One region of the Clostridium carnis genome, then DNA from elsewhere that is predicted to be linked to it. Evidence: a T-box and tRNA genes for the amino acid it is inferred to sense, from the RefSeq annotation. Region 1 holds a T-box; the other holds one or more tRNA genes.
What was found. A T-box is a leader RNA that pairs with one kind of tRNA and senses whether it is charged. The one in region 1 lies ahead of metG (methionine--tRNA ligase), so its partner is inferred to be a tRNA-Met.
Positions count from the first base shown of each region.

Region 2: it encodes a tRNA-Met, which carries the amino acid that the T-box ahead of metG (methionine--tRNA ligase) is inferred to sense. The anticodon was not compared.

Region 1 is NZ_BAAHYS010000001.1:1,207,148-1,214,765, forward strand. Features, by position in the region: gene metG (methionine--tRNA ligase) at 1-1,025, opposite strand, end outside; gene ACYQ1T_RS05595 (DUF2164 family protein) at 1,055-1,282, opposite strand; gene metG (methionine--tRNA ligase) at 1,369-3,312, opposite strand; T-box leader at 3,380-3,620, opposite strand; gene ACYQ1T_RS05605 (SdpI family protein) at 3,657-4,016, opposite strand; gene ACYQ1T_RS05610 (FUSC family protein) at 4,200-4,703, shown strand; gene ACYQ1T_RS05615 (aminopeptidase P family protein) at 4,809-6,575, opposite strand; gene ACYQ1T_RS05620 (DUF5680 domain-containing protein) at 6,741-7,196, shown strand; gene ACYQ1T_RS05625 (Na+/H+ antiporter NhaC family protein) at 7,308-7,618, opposite strand, start outside.
Region 2 is NZ_BAAHYS010000001.1:229,218-236,835, forward strand. Features, by position in the region: gene ACYQ1T_RS01210 (FAD-dependent oxidoreductase) at 204-1,556, opposite strand; gene ACYQ1T_RS01215 (hypothetical protein) at 1,606-1,749, opposite strand; gene ACYQ1T_RS01220 (FMN-dependent NADH-azoreductase) at 1,956-2,609, opposite strand; gene ACYQ1T_RS01225 (DedA family protein) at 2,771-3,421, opposite strand; tRNA gene ACYQ1T_RS01230 (tRNA-Met) at 3,893-3,968, shown strand; gene apgM (2,3-bisphosphoglycerate-independent phosphoglycerate mutase) at 4,100-5,353, opposite strand; gene ACYQ1T_RS01240 (hypothetical protein) at 5,366-6,118, opposite strand; gene ACYQ1T_RS01245 (SLC13 family permease) at 6,132-7,601, opposite strand.

The DNA of each region.
Region 1 (7,618 bases):
ACTATATAATCTACCCATATAGCCCAATTTTTTACTGAAGAAAAATTCTTTCCTTCTAGTTTTAAATATTCACTAGATATCACTCTTAAATTTGGATTTTTAATTCCAAGTCCAGCTAATATAGCTGGAAATATTACTGTATGGAATGGTATATTATCTTTTCCATGGACAAAATATACACGTGAATCTTCCCCCTGCCAATATTCTTTCCAGTCCTCATCTCTTTCTTCAAGACACTTCATACTAGCAGTTAGATACCCCATAACAGCTTCTATCCATACGAATATTTTTTTATCATCATATCCCTGTAGCGGAACATCTACACCCCAATTAAAATCTCTTGTTACAGCTCTATCTCTAAGTCCTTCACTTAAATACCTATTTACTATTTTTTGTGCATTTTCTCTCCATCCATGTTGTCTTATAACCAATCTTTTAACATCATTTTCAAACTTAGACAGTGTAAAAAATAGATGTTTAGTTTCCTTAACTATAGGCTTACTTTTACATATTTTGCACCTTTTATCTATAAGCTCTTCTACCTCTACCACTTCGGAGCAATTATCACATTGTTCTCCATCTACATTTTCACCACAATAGGGACATTTTCCCTCAATATATCTATCAGATAAGAATTCATTGCATTTTTCGCAATATATTTGCTCAACTTCTTTTTCATATATATACCCACTGTTATATAATTGCAATATAAATTCCTGAACCTTAGCCTCATGATATTCTGAGTGTGTTTTGGCAAATATATCAAAAGAAAACCCCAACTCATTAAAACATCTTTGGAATTCTTCATGGTATTTTATTGATGCTTCTAATGGTGTTATTCCTTCTTCTTTAGCCTTCATTGTTACTGGGGTTCCGTGACAGTCTGTTCCCGATAAAAATATAACTTCATCCCCCATAAGTCTATGATATCTTGCAATTATATCCCCTGGTAACAATACAGCTATTCTTCCTAAGTGAAGTGGCCCATTAGCGTATGGCCATGCATTTCCTATAATAATATTCATAAATATCCCCTTACTATTTTCTTATTGCTTTATTTTTGTATTCCGAGTAAATCTTCAGCTCTATCTATAATATATTTATAAGAATCCTCTACTCCTTGATTATAAAATTCTGTTGCTAATTTATCCATAAAGAATTCTAAGATCATATTTGCTGCTAAATCACCTAACTCTTCATCTCTTTCTTCATAGAAATAAGTTTTTATTTCATTTTTTAAATTTTCTCTCTTTTCTTTAGATAATTCAAATCTTTTTTTCATTATAACACCACCTTTTTATTAAATTGTGTTAGTTATTTTATAAAAAATTGAGGATAGGTCCCCCTATCCTCCTTAATACTTAAAATTTATCTTACTTGACTTCCAGTTGGTAATTCACCTGGATTTACAACTTTTAATAAACTATCATCATCTGTTGCTGCTGCTAAGATCATTCCTTGTGATAACTCACCTCTTAAAGTAACTGGTTTTAAGTTAGCAACTAAAACTACATACTTTCCAACTAAATCTTCTGGTTTGTAGTATTGAGCTATTCCTGAAACCACTTGTCTTTCTTCCCCATTTAAATCTATTTTTAGTTTTAATAGCTTTTTAGCTTTTTTAATTGGTTCACAATCTAATACTTTTACAACTCTTAAATCTATTTTTTCAAAGTCTTCTATTGTAATTTCCTCTTTTATAGGAATCATTTCTCTTTTTTCATCTTTTTTAGTTTCTGCTAATTGAGCTTCTCTTAAAGCTTCTAGCTCAGCTAATTTTTTATCAACATCTATTCTTGGGAATAAGGCTTCGCCTTTTTTAACTTCTGTTCCTGGAGTAGTTCCGTCAAAACCTGCAATTGAATCCCATTCAGTAACATTAGTATTTAATTGTACATTTATTTTTTCACTTGTTTCAGGTAAAAATGCTGATAATAGTACTGAAGAAAATCTCAAGCTTTCAGCTAAATTATATAATACTGTTCCTAATCTTTCTTTCTTTTCTTCATCCTTAGCTAATATCCAAGGAGTTGTTTCATCTATATATTTATTAGCTCTTCCTACTAGGTTAAATATATGTTCTAAAGCTTCTGGAATTCTTAACTCATCTATAGCTTTATTTACCTTCTTAGGTGTTTCTAGAGCTAAGTTTATAAGTTCATCATCAATTGCTTCCTTAACAGTTGGAGCAGGTATTACACCACCAAAATATTTTTCAACCATTGCAACAGTTCTTGAAAGTAAATTTCCTAAATCATTACAAAGATCTGAATTTATTTTCTTTATAAATATTTCATTATTAAATAATCCATCTGAACCAAATGGTATTTCTCTTAATAGATAATATCTTACTGCATCAACACCAAAATGTTCCACTAAAGTTACAGGGTCAACAACATTTCCCTTTGACTTTGACATTTTCCCACCATCAACAAGTAACCATCCGTGTCCAAATACTTGCTTAGGTAGTGGTAAATCTAATGCCATTAACATTATTGGCCAATAAATAGTATGGAATCTTAATATATCCTTACCTATTAAATGCACATCTGCTGGCCAGAATTTTTCATATAATTCTTTATTATCGCTTCCATAACCTAAAGCAGTTATATAGTTTGAAAGTGCATCTATCCAAACATATACAACATGACCTTCATCAAACGTAACTGGAACTCCCCAATTAAAGCTAGTTCTTGATACACAAAGATCTTGAAGACCTGGCTTTAAGAAGTTATTAACCATTTCATTTTTTCTTGATTCTGGTTGAATAAATTCTGGATGAGTTTCTATATATTCCATTAATTTATCTGCATAATTGCTCATTTTAAAGAAGTAAGCTTCTTCTTTTGATTTTTCTACTGGTCTACCACAATCTGGACAATTACCATTAACTAATTGAGTTTCTGTCCAGAATGATTCACATGGAGTACAATATAATCCCTCATATGAAGACTTATAAATATCTCCTTTATCATATAACTTTTTAAATATATCTTGAACAGCTTTTATATGATAATCATCAGTTGTTCTTATAAACTTATCATAACTAATATTCATCATTTTCCAAAGGTCTTTAATTCCTGCAACTATTTCATTTGTATGTTCAATTGGAGTTATACCCTTTTCTTCTGCTATTCTTTGAATCTTTTGTCCATGCTCATCTGTTCCTGTTAAGAACATTACATCATATCCTGTTAATCTCTTATATCTAGCTAAAGCATCTGCTGCAACAGTTGTATAAGTATTTCCTATATGAAGCTTTGTTGATGGATAATAAATTGGTGTAGTTATATAATATGGTTTTTTACACATGGTTTTTCCTCCCTTATTTTTATCCTTTTATTTATAAAAAAAGTCCCTATATAGGTATTTAAACCCATATAGAGACGTATTATACGTGTTACCACTCTATTTTATATTTATTTCACAATAAATAACTCATTAGGTGACTAGTATCACCTTGCAATATAACGGTTGCCACCGCATTCCCCTAACTTTTAATAAAGCTCAAAGAATAAGCTCCAAGACCATCTTCGTAAAATTTTCAGACACTAGCTTTCACCTTTTCTAGCTCTCTTTTAGACCTTCCATCTTACTACTCTTCTTTTCATAGCATTTTTTATTTAATATTATGATATGATATATTAAAATTACTGTCAATTATTTTTAATATTTCCCTCTTTATCAAACTTTCTTCTTAATAGCCTATCTATCATGTAAAATAACGCTACAGAAATTATTAAATTTAAAGTTAAAATAAAAACAAAAGCCTCAATACCAATACTAAATAGTATTACTGCATTTATTATAAATAAAAATGTTCCTATTGAACCATTCATTTTTGCCACTAGCTTATTTGCATAGTCCCAAGTAGTTTTATTTTTTATTGCAAATTTACTCTTATACCCTACCTTTGTATTAGGGAATTTACTAGATTTTTCTTCACAAATAGCTCCTAAAATCCAGATTATAATTGGAATAATTTCTACTATTAATAAATATATCCAAAAACTCATTATTTTTTACCTCTTTATAAAATTTATGATTATTTAAATTTTATCATATCTTTAATAAAAGAAAAACCTACACTATTTCTAACTACTTATACTAATATATAAATTTGTTAATTTTTATTTGTCTATGAAACCTTATATAATTTATATGATATAATAATCTGTAAAAAAGGAGGGACTAATAAAATGAATTCTTTTAAATTTCCACGTATAGGTCTTAGAAATATCAAAACAGCAATCTCTGTATTCCTATGCTTGCTCTTATTCCCAAAAGATCCATTTTACGCAGCTATTGCATCTGTTATTTGCATGCAGCCTACTGTTGAAAATACACTAAAAGCAGGAGTTAACAGATTAATAGGAACTCTTCTTGGAGGTACAGTTGGAGTAATCATGCTATTTTTATTTAGATATCTTGAAATCTCCTTTTTATTGCCACTCTTTGCCGGGTTAGGTATTAGCTTAGTTATCTATAGCTGTAACGTAGTTAATAAACCTGCTGCTTCTTCAATTGCATCGATAGTTCTTGTTGCCATAATGGTAGCACCTGCTACTAGTAATCCGCTAATGTATGCAACTAGAAGAACTATAGAAACTGCCTTTGGTGTTGTTATTGCTATACTTGTAAATAAATATTTCAATCCACCTAAAAATAAAAAAGAAGAAGAAATTATAGATGATAAAAAATAATTTAAAAGACTATACATATATCAAATGTATATATCTACTAAAATAAAAATAGATATGTTATTGCTTTAATTTTATTCTGCATAACATATCTATTTTTTATATTTATTATATTTCCCTTGTTTGATACTTTAAGAAATCTACTTCTTCTTTATTTAAATATGGACTTAATTTATTAAATACTGTTTTATGATAGTTATTTAACCATTCTTTTTCTTCATTTGATAACATTTCAGGTATAACTCCATTTAAATCTATAGGACAGTATGAAACTATTTTAAATTTATAAAATTCTCCAAACTCCTTACTATCTTCATCTTTAACAATTAGCATTGTATTTTCTATTCTTATACCATGTTTACCTTCTTTGTATACTCCTGGTTCATTTGTCAATATCATACCAGGCTCTAATACAACTGTATTACCTTCTGGTCTTATGCCTTGTGGGCCTTCATGAACATTTAAGAAAAATCCTACTCCATGACCTGTTCCACATTTATAATCTATTCCATATTCCCATAAAGGTCTTCTTGCCAATATATCAAGATTTACTCCTGTGCAGCCCTTTAAAAATTTTGCCATAGACAATCCAATATGTCCCTTTAATACAAGTGTAAAATCTCTCTTTTCTTCCTCTGATATATTTCCGAGTACAAAGGTTCTTGTTATATCAGTAGTTCCATCTAAATATTGTCCACCTGAATCTACAAGGAATAGTCCTTCATTCTTTAATTCATATTGACTTTCCTCTGTAGCTGAATAATGCATCATAGCTGCATGATCCTTATATCCACCTATAGTTCCAAAGCTAGGCCCTTTAAAATATTCTCCTTCTTCTCTAAATGAAGTTAGCTTTTCAGCAGCACTTATTTCTGTTACCTTTTCTTTTCCTATAGATTCATCTAACCATTTTATAAATTTAACCATAGCAACTCCATCTCTAACTTGGGAATTTTCTATGTTATCTATTTCAATATTATTTTTAATAGCCTTTAATTTAGTAGTTATATTCACTTCTTCTATTATCTTTACTTCTTTATTAATTAAAGAATATATTTTTGCATTAACTTTATTACTATCAATAATAACAGTACAAGTCAATTTTTTAGCATCCTCTTCTATTGAATTATAACTATAAACATCTATACCTTCTTCTTTTAATGATAATAATATATTCTCATCAATCTTATCCATATCTATATAAAGATTAGCTTTATTATCTGATATTATTGCATACGCAAGAGCTACAGGATTAAATTTAACATCATTACCTCTTATGTTAAATAACCATGCTATATCATCTAATGATGATATTATATAATTTTTAGCATTTACACCTTCCATATATTCTCTTACTTCTTTAATCTTTTCTTTCGCAGACTTTCCTGCAAATTTTACATCATGTAGAAATATTTTTTCTTTAGGTAAATTACCTCTATTAGACCAACACTCTTCCAATAAATCTTTATTCATATTTATATTAAATTTATTTTCTGTTGATAGATCTAATAATTTTTTATATTCATTTGTTGAAATTACACTTCCATCAAATCCTAAAGTATCTCCATCCTTTAAATTTCCCTCAATCCATTCCTCTAAAGTTGGATATCCTACAGTTCTCATTTTCATTAAATCTATTCCTCTACCTTCAAGCTCTTTATCTGCTTGAATAAAATATCTACCATCAGTCCATAACATAGCTTTGTCTAAAGCAACTAAAAGTGTACCTGCTGATCCAGTAAATCCTGAAATATATGCTCTACCTTTATAATACTCACATACATATTCACTTTGATGAGGATCACTACTTGGTATTATATAATGAGTTATATTATTTTTTTTCATTATTTGTCTTAGTTTATTTATATTTTCCATTCTATTGCCCCCTTAATTTTCATAATATAATTATACATTACATATCAGTAATTATATTATATATTCTGTTTATTTAAAATTTATTTTATATTCTGAAAACTTTGTTGAATAGTGAGATTTTTTTTTATATAATTTAATATATGGTATTTAAAAGGAGGAACTTATATGGGAGACTTATTGAAATTCAAAAAATTTTTAGTAGAGGCTAAACAAAATACTTATGCTTCTGGTATAAAAAGAGAAGAGCCTTCTAGGCCAAGCTCTAAAGATTATGCTTTTAAAAAATATAATTACTACTATCTAGATAGCTATGTTGGTAATAAAAATTTCATTGGTGAAGAATTAATTTGGCATAATGAAAAGGTTTGTTGGGGAATGAATTATAAAGGACAACTTTTAACTGATGATATTCCAAGTGGATTTTCTTCTTTTTTAAAGAAGGCATTAAAAAATGTTAGCTCTGAATCACCTTTTAGAGGTCCAAAATATTTAGAGGATGATGATTTTATATATGAATGTAACTGGGATGGAGATGTTAGTTCTTTTAACGGAGTAGAAACTATAAAACATAATGGCAATGAAATATTTAAACTTCACTTCCATGGTGGAAAACTTCATTAAATTGAAAAAGGTAGAAGAGTTTTATTCTTCTACCTTTTGGTTTATTAAGCTTAATTATATTTTAAATCTAATTCCTATATATTATAAAAATTTTTTGTATATATTTTCTAGTTATTCTGCTTTTACTTCTACTTTCTTTCCTAACAATTGAACCCCTATAAATACTGCTAATAAGGATATTGGTAAAACAATATACCATGGTAATCCAAATCCTGCTGGTATATATCCAAATACTACTGTTATAGATGCTATAAATAATGAATACCACATTTGTGTCTTAACGTGAGCTATATGATTACATCCAGCTCCCATTGAAGAAAGTATAGTTGTATCTGATATTGGTGAGCAATGATCCCCAAATATTGCTCCTGTTAGTACGGCACTTGTACTTACTATAACATAACTCATATCTGGATTTATTG
Region 2 (7,618 bases), 980 kb from region 1:
CTCTTTTCCTTAGAATATACTTTAGCTAATTGCTATTATACACTATGAAAATAACAATTCAAAGTAAATGTTTACCTTAAATATTTTATTAACATTCTCACTATATTTATACGAAAACAAGGAACTAGAAAGCTTCTAGCTCCTTATTCTTATATTAATTTAATTTCTATTTATAATTTGTTTATAATAATATAACATTTTATCTATATTATTATTCCTTGAGGAAAATTAAATATATTATCAGGATCATACTTCCTTTTGACTTCTTTTAACTTATTAATATTTTCACCATAATACTCTTTTTCATATTCATTAAGTTCTGCAATAGGAAAATTAATAAAAGAACCCGTGGTAATTGTTTTTATATATTTAAATTTTTCATTAACCCATTTTCTATTAATTGGTGCATATTTTTGTTCTTCCCATACTGATTGAAATCCCATAATTGCTTTTGCATCTCTATAATAAAATGCTGTTTCAGTTTTATAAATATCTTTTACAGCCCCTCCTAATCCATAAAAAGAAATAGCTGTATATATGGATCCTTCTGGTTTATTATTTACTATAGATATAATTTCTTTTATTTCTTTTATAGTATAATCTTTAAATATGTATCTACCTGTTGATTTATACATTTCATAATCTGGATGACTATCTTGAATTTTTCTATTTCCTTCTAAGACAGTATCATACTCTAAATTAAACTTTCCATTGTTACTAATATCCTTAAAAGGTTTTAATATATTAATACATTCTTCTTTACTTCCATAAAATAGGCCTGTAAACTTAATTCCCTTTCCCTTTTCTTTTGAGTTATAAATTGCCATTTTTAAATTTATACGTCTATCTAAATCTTTATATTTATTTTGCCAAGTTTCTATTATTTTTATTTTCTCTTCAAGGTCTATATTAGGAAAATCAATATTTATTAAAGTTGCCATTTTTATTTTTTCTGAAAGATTAAATGTTAGTGAAGTAACTATACCAAAGTTACCACCACCACCGCCTCTACAAGCCCAAAACAAATCCTTATTAGAGTTTTTATTTGCAATTATTAATTTTCCATTGTAATCTATAACTTCAACCTCAATTAAATTATCACAACCAAGTCCTAGCATTCTACTAGAGTAACCCCAACCGCCTCCTAAAGTAAAAGCTGCAACTCCAACTGTTGGACATCCCCCTCCTGGAAATGGATAGTTTTTTTCACCTAAAGCTTCATATAGCTCTCTGTTTCTAACCCCACCTTGAATTTTTACAGTTTTCTTTTCTTCATTTATATATATATTATTCATTTTACTAATATCAATAACTAAAACATCATTCCCTGTTGAATACCCTTCATAATTATGACATCCTGATCTTATTCTTATTGGTATTTCATTTAATTTTGCCCATGATATAGCATTTATAATATCAATTTCCTCATAGCAATATACAATTACTAATGGATACTTTTCTATAGCCCTATTCCAACACCTTCTGCTCTCCTCATATTCAAAATCTTCTCTTGTAATAATTTTACCAGTTAATCTATCGTAATTGAAATCTATCATTTTATTCACCTTCTTATAATTACTTTATATCTTATTAATACTTAATTAATTACTTAACTATTATATTTGTTTTATGTCCACATATCTTACATTTATAATATTTATTCCCATATTGTTTATTATCATAAGCATAAACATACTCTTCCATTACTTCTCCACAAATAGGGCACTTTATACCTTCGTGATTATTCAAAATACTTCCTCCCCTATATAAAAACTATATTTTAAATTTATTATATCACTATTAAAAATCTTGTTAAATTATAAATTACATAATAATATACAACTTATGTTAATGTGATATAAAATTCTTATATTTAATAAGTTGTTAAAGCTTTAAATAATAAAATAATTCCTATTAAAATTTATTTTTAATAGGAATTATTTTAAATTTATATATTATTTTTCTTTCCAAATATCATTTATTACTTCGTCTATTTTTTCTATAGCTTTTTCTATAGCTACAGTTTTTTCCCCTTCTGTTGTACCTGTTCCATCAACTAATAACTCTTCAAATTTCTTTATCCCCATAAACTTCATTATATCTTCTATATAATTTAGTCCTTTATTAAGTACCATTTTCATAATCCAAGGAATTTTTCCACCTGATGATTGTATATATACCATCCCTCTTGGTTTATCATCTAATAAGCCTTCTATTTTATCTTCATTTATACTAACTGTTTTTCCATCCATAACAATACAATCAATATATTCTTTTAACGGTGCTGGAAATGATAAACTCCACATAGGTGCTGCTATTACATATACATCCGCTTCTTTAAATTGATCCGTAAGCTTAATAATTTTATGAATTTCCTCTTGTTGTTTACTATCTAAATTATTAAATGCTTCTTGTTCTATCATACAGTTTCTTTTATTAAAATATGTATACTCTAATCTTGGTATATAACATTCATACAAATCTAATTCTTCTAACTTAAAATTATCATACTTTTCTAAGAACTTATTTATAAATGCTCTACCAACCGTTTTACTTGCAGATAAATTTTCCGGTTTTGAATTTACTGTTATATACAACAACTTTTTCATAAAAACACTTCCTTTATAATTAGCTTTATACTAATTATTATCCGCTTAATTATTTTTTTTACTTACGTTTTTTAAAATAATTCATTAATTTTATGTTAACCATACTCTTTTATGTACTATATTTATTCCATACTTCTATATCTATATTAAATTCCAATTCATTACATTACTTTTTTAGATGTTAATTTAACTTTTAAAACACTAACTATAGGCGGTAAAATTGATATAATTATAATTGCTATTATTACAGTAGAAAAATTATTTGCTACTACTGGAATATTACCAAAAAAGAATCCAAGTAAAGAAACTGAAAATACCCAAAGTACTCCACCGATTGCATTATAAGTTAAAAACTCTTTATATTTCATTGAACCTATTCCTGCTACAAAAGGGGCAAAAGTACGAACTATAGGAATAAACCTTGCTATAATAATAGTTTTTCCACCATATTTATCATAATATGAGTTTGTTTTATCTATATATTCTTTTTTTATTAATTTTGAATCTTCTTTTCCTAAAAGCTTTCCTCCAAAATATTTTCCTATATTATAATTTATAGTATCTCCTAAAATTGCTGCTACTAATAGTATTACTACTAATACATATATATTAAGTACACCTAATGCTGCAAATGTAGCTGCTGCAAAAATTAAAGAATCACCTGGCAAAAATGGTGTAACAACTAATCCTGTTTCAAAAAGTATTATAAAAAATAATATAATATAAGTTAACATTCCATAATTAAGTATAAGCATTCCTAAATGCTTATCTAAGTGTATCATTATATCTACAAATTGATTTAAAAATCCCATTTTTATTCACTCCTATTTTAAATTACTGTTAATATTTTTTTCTTTTCCCTTACTCATTATAGAATTATATTTAATAAATCCTTTTATTTATATTTGTATAAATTCTAACACTAGTTTGTTAATTTTATGTTAATAAAAATAACAATTTAATTATTATTTTAACTTATATAAATAACATTTTCTACTCCTATAAAATAATAATACTAAAGTAAATTTCTTATATTAACAAATACACCATTTTAATTCATTAATTGTATTTTAATTTCAAAAAGCATTATATAAATCAAATCATCTTATTATTTTTCTAATTAAAACTTTTTTATCTTCTCATAGCATTTCCATGCATATTAGACTCTAGTAGCCTTCACATCACCTTAAACGATAATATAGTACTCTTGTACTTTGACTTTATCATAATATAAAGTTATACTTAGAATACAAGTTAGCAAAGGCGACTTGAAAACTTAATATCGCGGGATGGAGCAGTTGGCAGCTCGTTGGGCTCATAACCCAAAGGTCGTAGGTTCAAGTCCTGCTCCCGCAACCAAAAACCTTACTCTTACTGTAAGGTTTTTTATTATTTTATATTCATATTTATAAATATAAAATAATAAGAGCCAGTTTCCTAGCTCCTACTTTATAATATTATACTATTTTAAAGGTTAGTACTCTTTTTAATTATGACCCTACCTTCTCAGTAAAGCCTAACAAATCCATCTGTAACATAAAAATATCATTTGCAGTAAGATTGTTTAGACTACCTGACATAAACTGAGATTCACCAGCAGAATTAACACTATCTTTTCTAACATCTCCACCAGCAATAATTGTTGGAACTCCATCACCCGTATGATCTCTTACTTCACAAGGGGTAGAGTGATCAGCTGTAACTGCTATATAACATTTATTAAGGTCAATTTTCTTTAGAATATATCCAATTATGCTGTCCACTTTTTCAATCATATCTTTCTTTGCAATTGGAAGATTATCATGTCCTGCTAAATCTGTAGCTTTAATATGCATTACAACCCAATGGTACTTCTTCTCATTGAGAAGATTAATAGCCATATCTGCTTTACCTGTTAGATTGGTGTCAAAGCTTCCAGTAAAACTCTCATGAGAGAAGTAGTCAATACCTACAAGTTGCGCTATGCCTCCAACAGTTATATCACCTGCTACACATGCTGCTTTTATATTATAAAGTTCCTTTATAGATGGCATATATTTCTTTTGACCTGCACCTCTAGTTATTATAGCGTTGGCTACATATAATTCTTTAGAAAGACGTTGCTTGTTTATAGGATGCTCCTTCAAAATTTCATAAGAACGGATTGTGAATTCCCATAAGTTTTTTGCTGTTTTAGCAGCACTGCTTGTGTCATCTAACGGACTTGGAACAACAAGCTTCTCCCCTTCTACTGCTGTACCTGGATCAGTACAGGATATTTTATCACTTAAATTATTACCTCTTAATACAATTGCAACTCTATGTTCCGTAAGCTCTTTAACAATTACTTGTGTGCCATCAGATAATATTAAACCATTAATGGCAGCTGCTAATTCTTTTGTACCTTCACGAATTCTACCAGCACGTCTATCAATAACTGTATACTTATCATCAATAGTTCCAAAATTACCTCTGAAGGCAACATCTCCTGGCATCAATTCTATTCCCGCACTATAGGCTTCAATGGGGCCTCTTCCAGAGTATACCTTATTGCTGTCGCACCCAAATATATGGAGATGACCAACATCAGTACCTACTCTTAACCCTGGGGCTATTGGATAAACATTACCACACATTCCCTGTGAAGCAAGAAAATCTAGGTTTGGAGTTTTTGCTCTCTCAAGTGGCGTCATTCCATTTAACTCCAGATTAGGACGGTCTCCTAATCCATCTAATATCATAAGTAATCCTTGTTTCTTTCTCAACTGATTCATCTCCTATTTTACAGTGTTAGCCTTTTTCTCTTTAGTTAATTCTTTAGCTTGTTTTAGCATTTCTTTATTTTTATACATAAAGAATGAAGAAATTAAAACAACAACTCCCCAAAGTATGAAAGTAAAAGACTTTCCTGTCTTATATATATTAATTGAAAACTTACTCTCTTTCCCTGCAGATAGTTTTCCAAATTCGAAGGCTCCGTACTTGCTACCATCTTTTGAAAACATACTATATGCCTTCTCTGGATTGTAGCCTACTATATTATAAAGTTCATACTCCTCAGGGATAGCCATTTCTAAAGCATATTTTTCTATTTCAACAGGCGTGTTATTTGTCATCTTATATGTAACCATTTTAACATTACCTGGAAATGTGTCTTTTTGCTTTGATGCATTAATTTCAAAAGTATTCTTTTGAGCTTGAGAAATAACTAACTCAACTTTATCTTCCTTTTCTTCAAATTTTGCAATATAGTATTCAAGACTTCCGTTTTTTTCTTTTTTCAACTCTTCTATTAATTTACCAGTTTTTATATCAATCTTTTTAATATCAGCATTTTTATAACAAGGTATTCTTAAAACACCTTCACTATCTGTAGTACCTTTGATAGTTGTAGTAATAACACCATCCTGTCCATTAGGTACAACAACATCCTTCACATATTCCAACTCTTCTATACTGCTTGCAAAAGCTACAGTTGAAAATGAAAAACACATTATAAAAATAGATAATATTGTTAATAATTTTTTCATACAATTTGCCTCCTTACACTAATCCGATTACTTTGAACCATGTAAATGATGCAACTAACATGATTCCCCATTTTGCAAGAAGAACCGCTACTCCATAAACAAACTGCTCAAGAACTGTGAAGTTACCTGTACCGTAATATATAAGGTTAACTTTGCTATGAGGTGGTAATGTAATACAATCTGCAATCATAATTGAAGCTGGAAGTGCAAGCGCCACTGGATTAACCCCTGCAGTCTTTGCAATTGCGATAATCGCAGGAATAAGTATTATAGTTCTAACAGTTTTACTTGTAAATACTATATGTGAAAAACTAGCTATAAATATAACTATTGCATACAGAGTGAAAAAGCTCAGATTTTCAACTCCTAGACTTGAAAACATTTTGTTCAATGCCCAAGATGCAACTCCTGAAGAATCAAGTGCTAAACCACCTGCATAAGCACCACAGCTAAATACCAAAAGGTTCCAAGATATTTTAGCTTCCTTCCATTCCAATATACCTATATGAGGTAAAAAGAACATAATAGCCGAAAGTATAGAAACCATAACAAGACTAAGCTGGAATCCAAATACTTCAAGTTGTGCACTATCCATACACCAAAGTAATATTGTAATAACAAACATAATAAGCGCCTTAATTTCGATAGCATTCATTTTACCTAAATCTTTATATTGTTTTTCAAGAGCAGCTATCTTTTCTTTAGATGCCGATTTATTATCAGTCTTAAACATTACTTTACCAATTAAAAATGAAGCAATCAGTGTAATTATAGTAATTGGTGCAGCAGCAATAAACCAGTCCATCCATGAAACATTATTTCCTGTAAGATCCTTAATAAAACTCACGGCAAGTATCTGTGATGAAGTTGCTGTTACAATGGCAGCAGTAGAAAGATTATTAGCTTGAATTCCTTGAAGAGCCAGTAATTTTGCAAAATTTCTATCACTTTTATTCCCATGATTAATCTCAAATACTTCAGCAATCATCATAACAATTGGTAATAGCATAGCAGCCCTTGCAGTTGTCGATGGAACAACAAACGAAATTAAAAAGTTAGTAATCATTAATACAATAAGTACTGAGTTAGTACTCTTTCCTAGCTTTGTAATAAGAAATAGTGCAAGTCTTCTAGCAAGTCCGCTTTTTTCCATACCGGAAGCGATTACAAAAGCTGCAATCATCAACCATATAACATCATAGCCAAATACCCCCAGCACCTCTCGTTCTGTCCAAGCTCCTGTAACTGGCAAAAGAACTAATACTAAAAGTGATGTTACATAGTTTGGAATTCCATTAGTAACCCAAAGAATTAGTGCGAATGCAAATATACCCATAGACATTTTTGCATTATATGCTAATCCTTGTGGTGTTTCCATGGTCCAAATAAGAGCCAAAACAATTAATGCAATTGGCAATCCAAAGTAAGCCATTCTTATCTCAAATGGACTTTTCACTTTTTTAACCTTAACACTTTCGGTCATAATTTAAATCTCTCCTT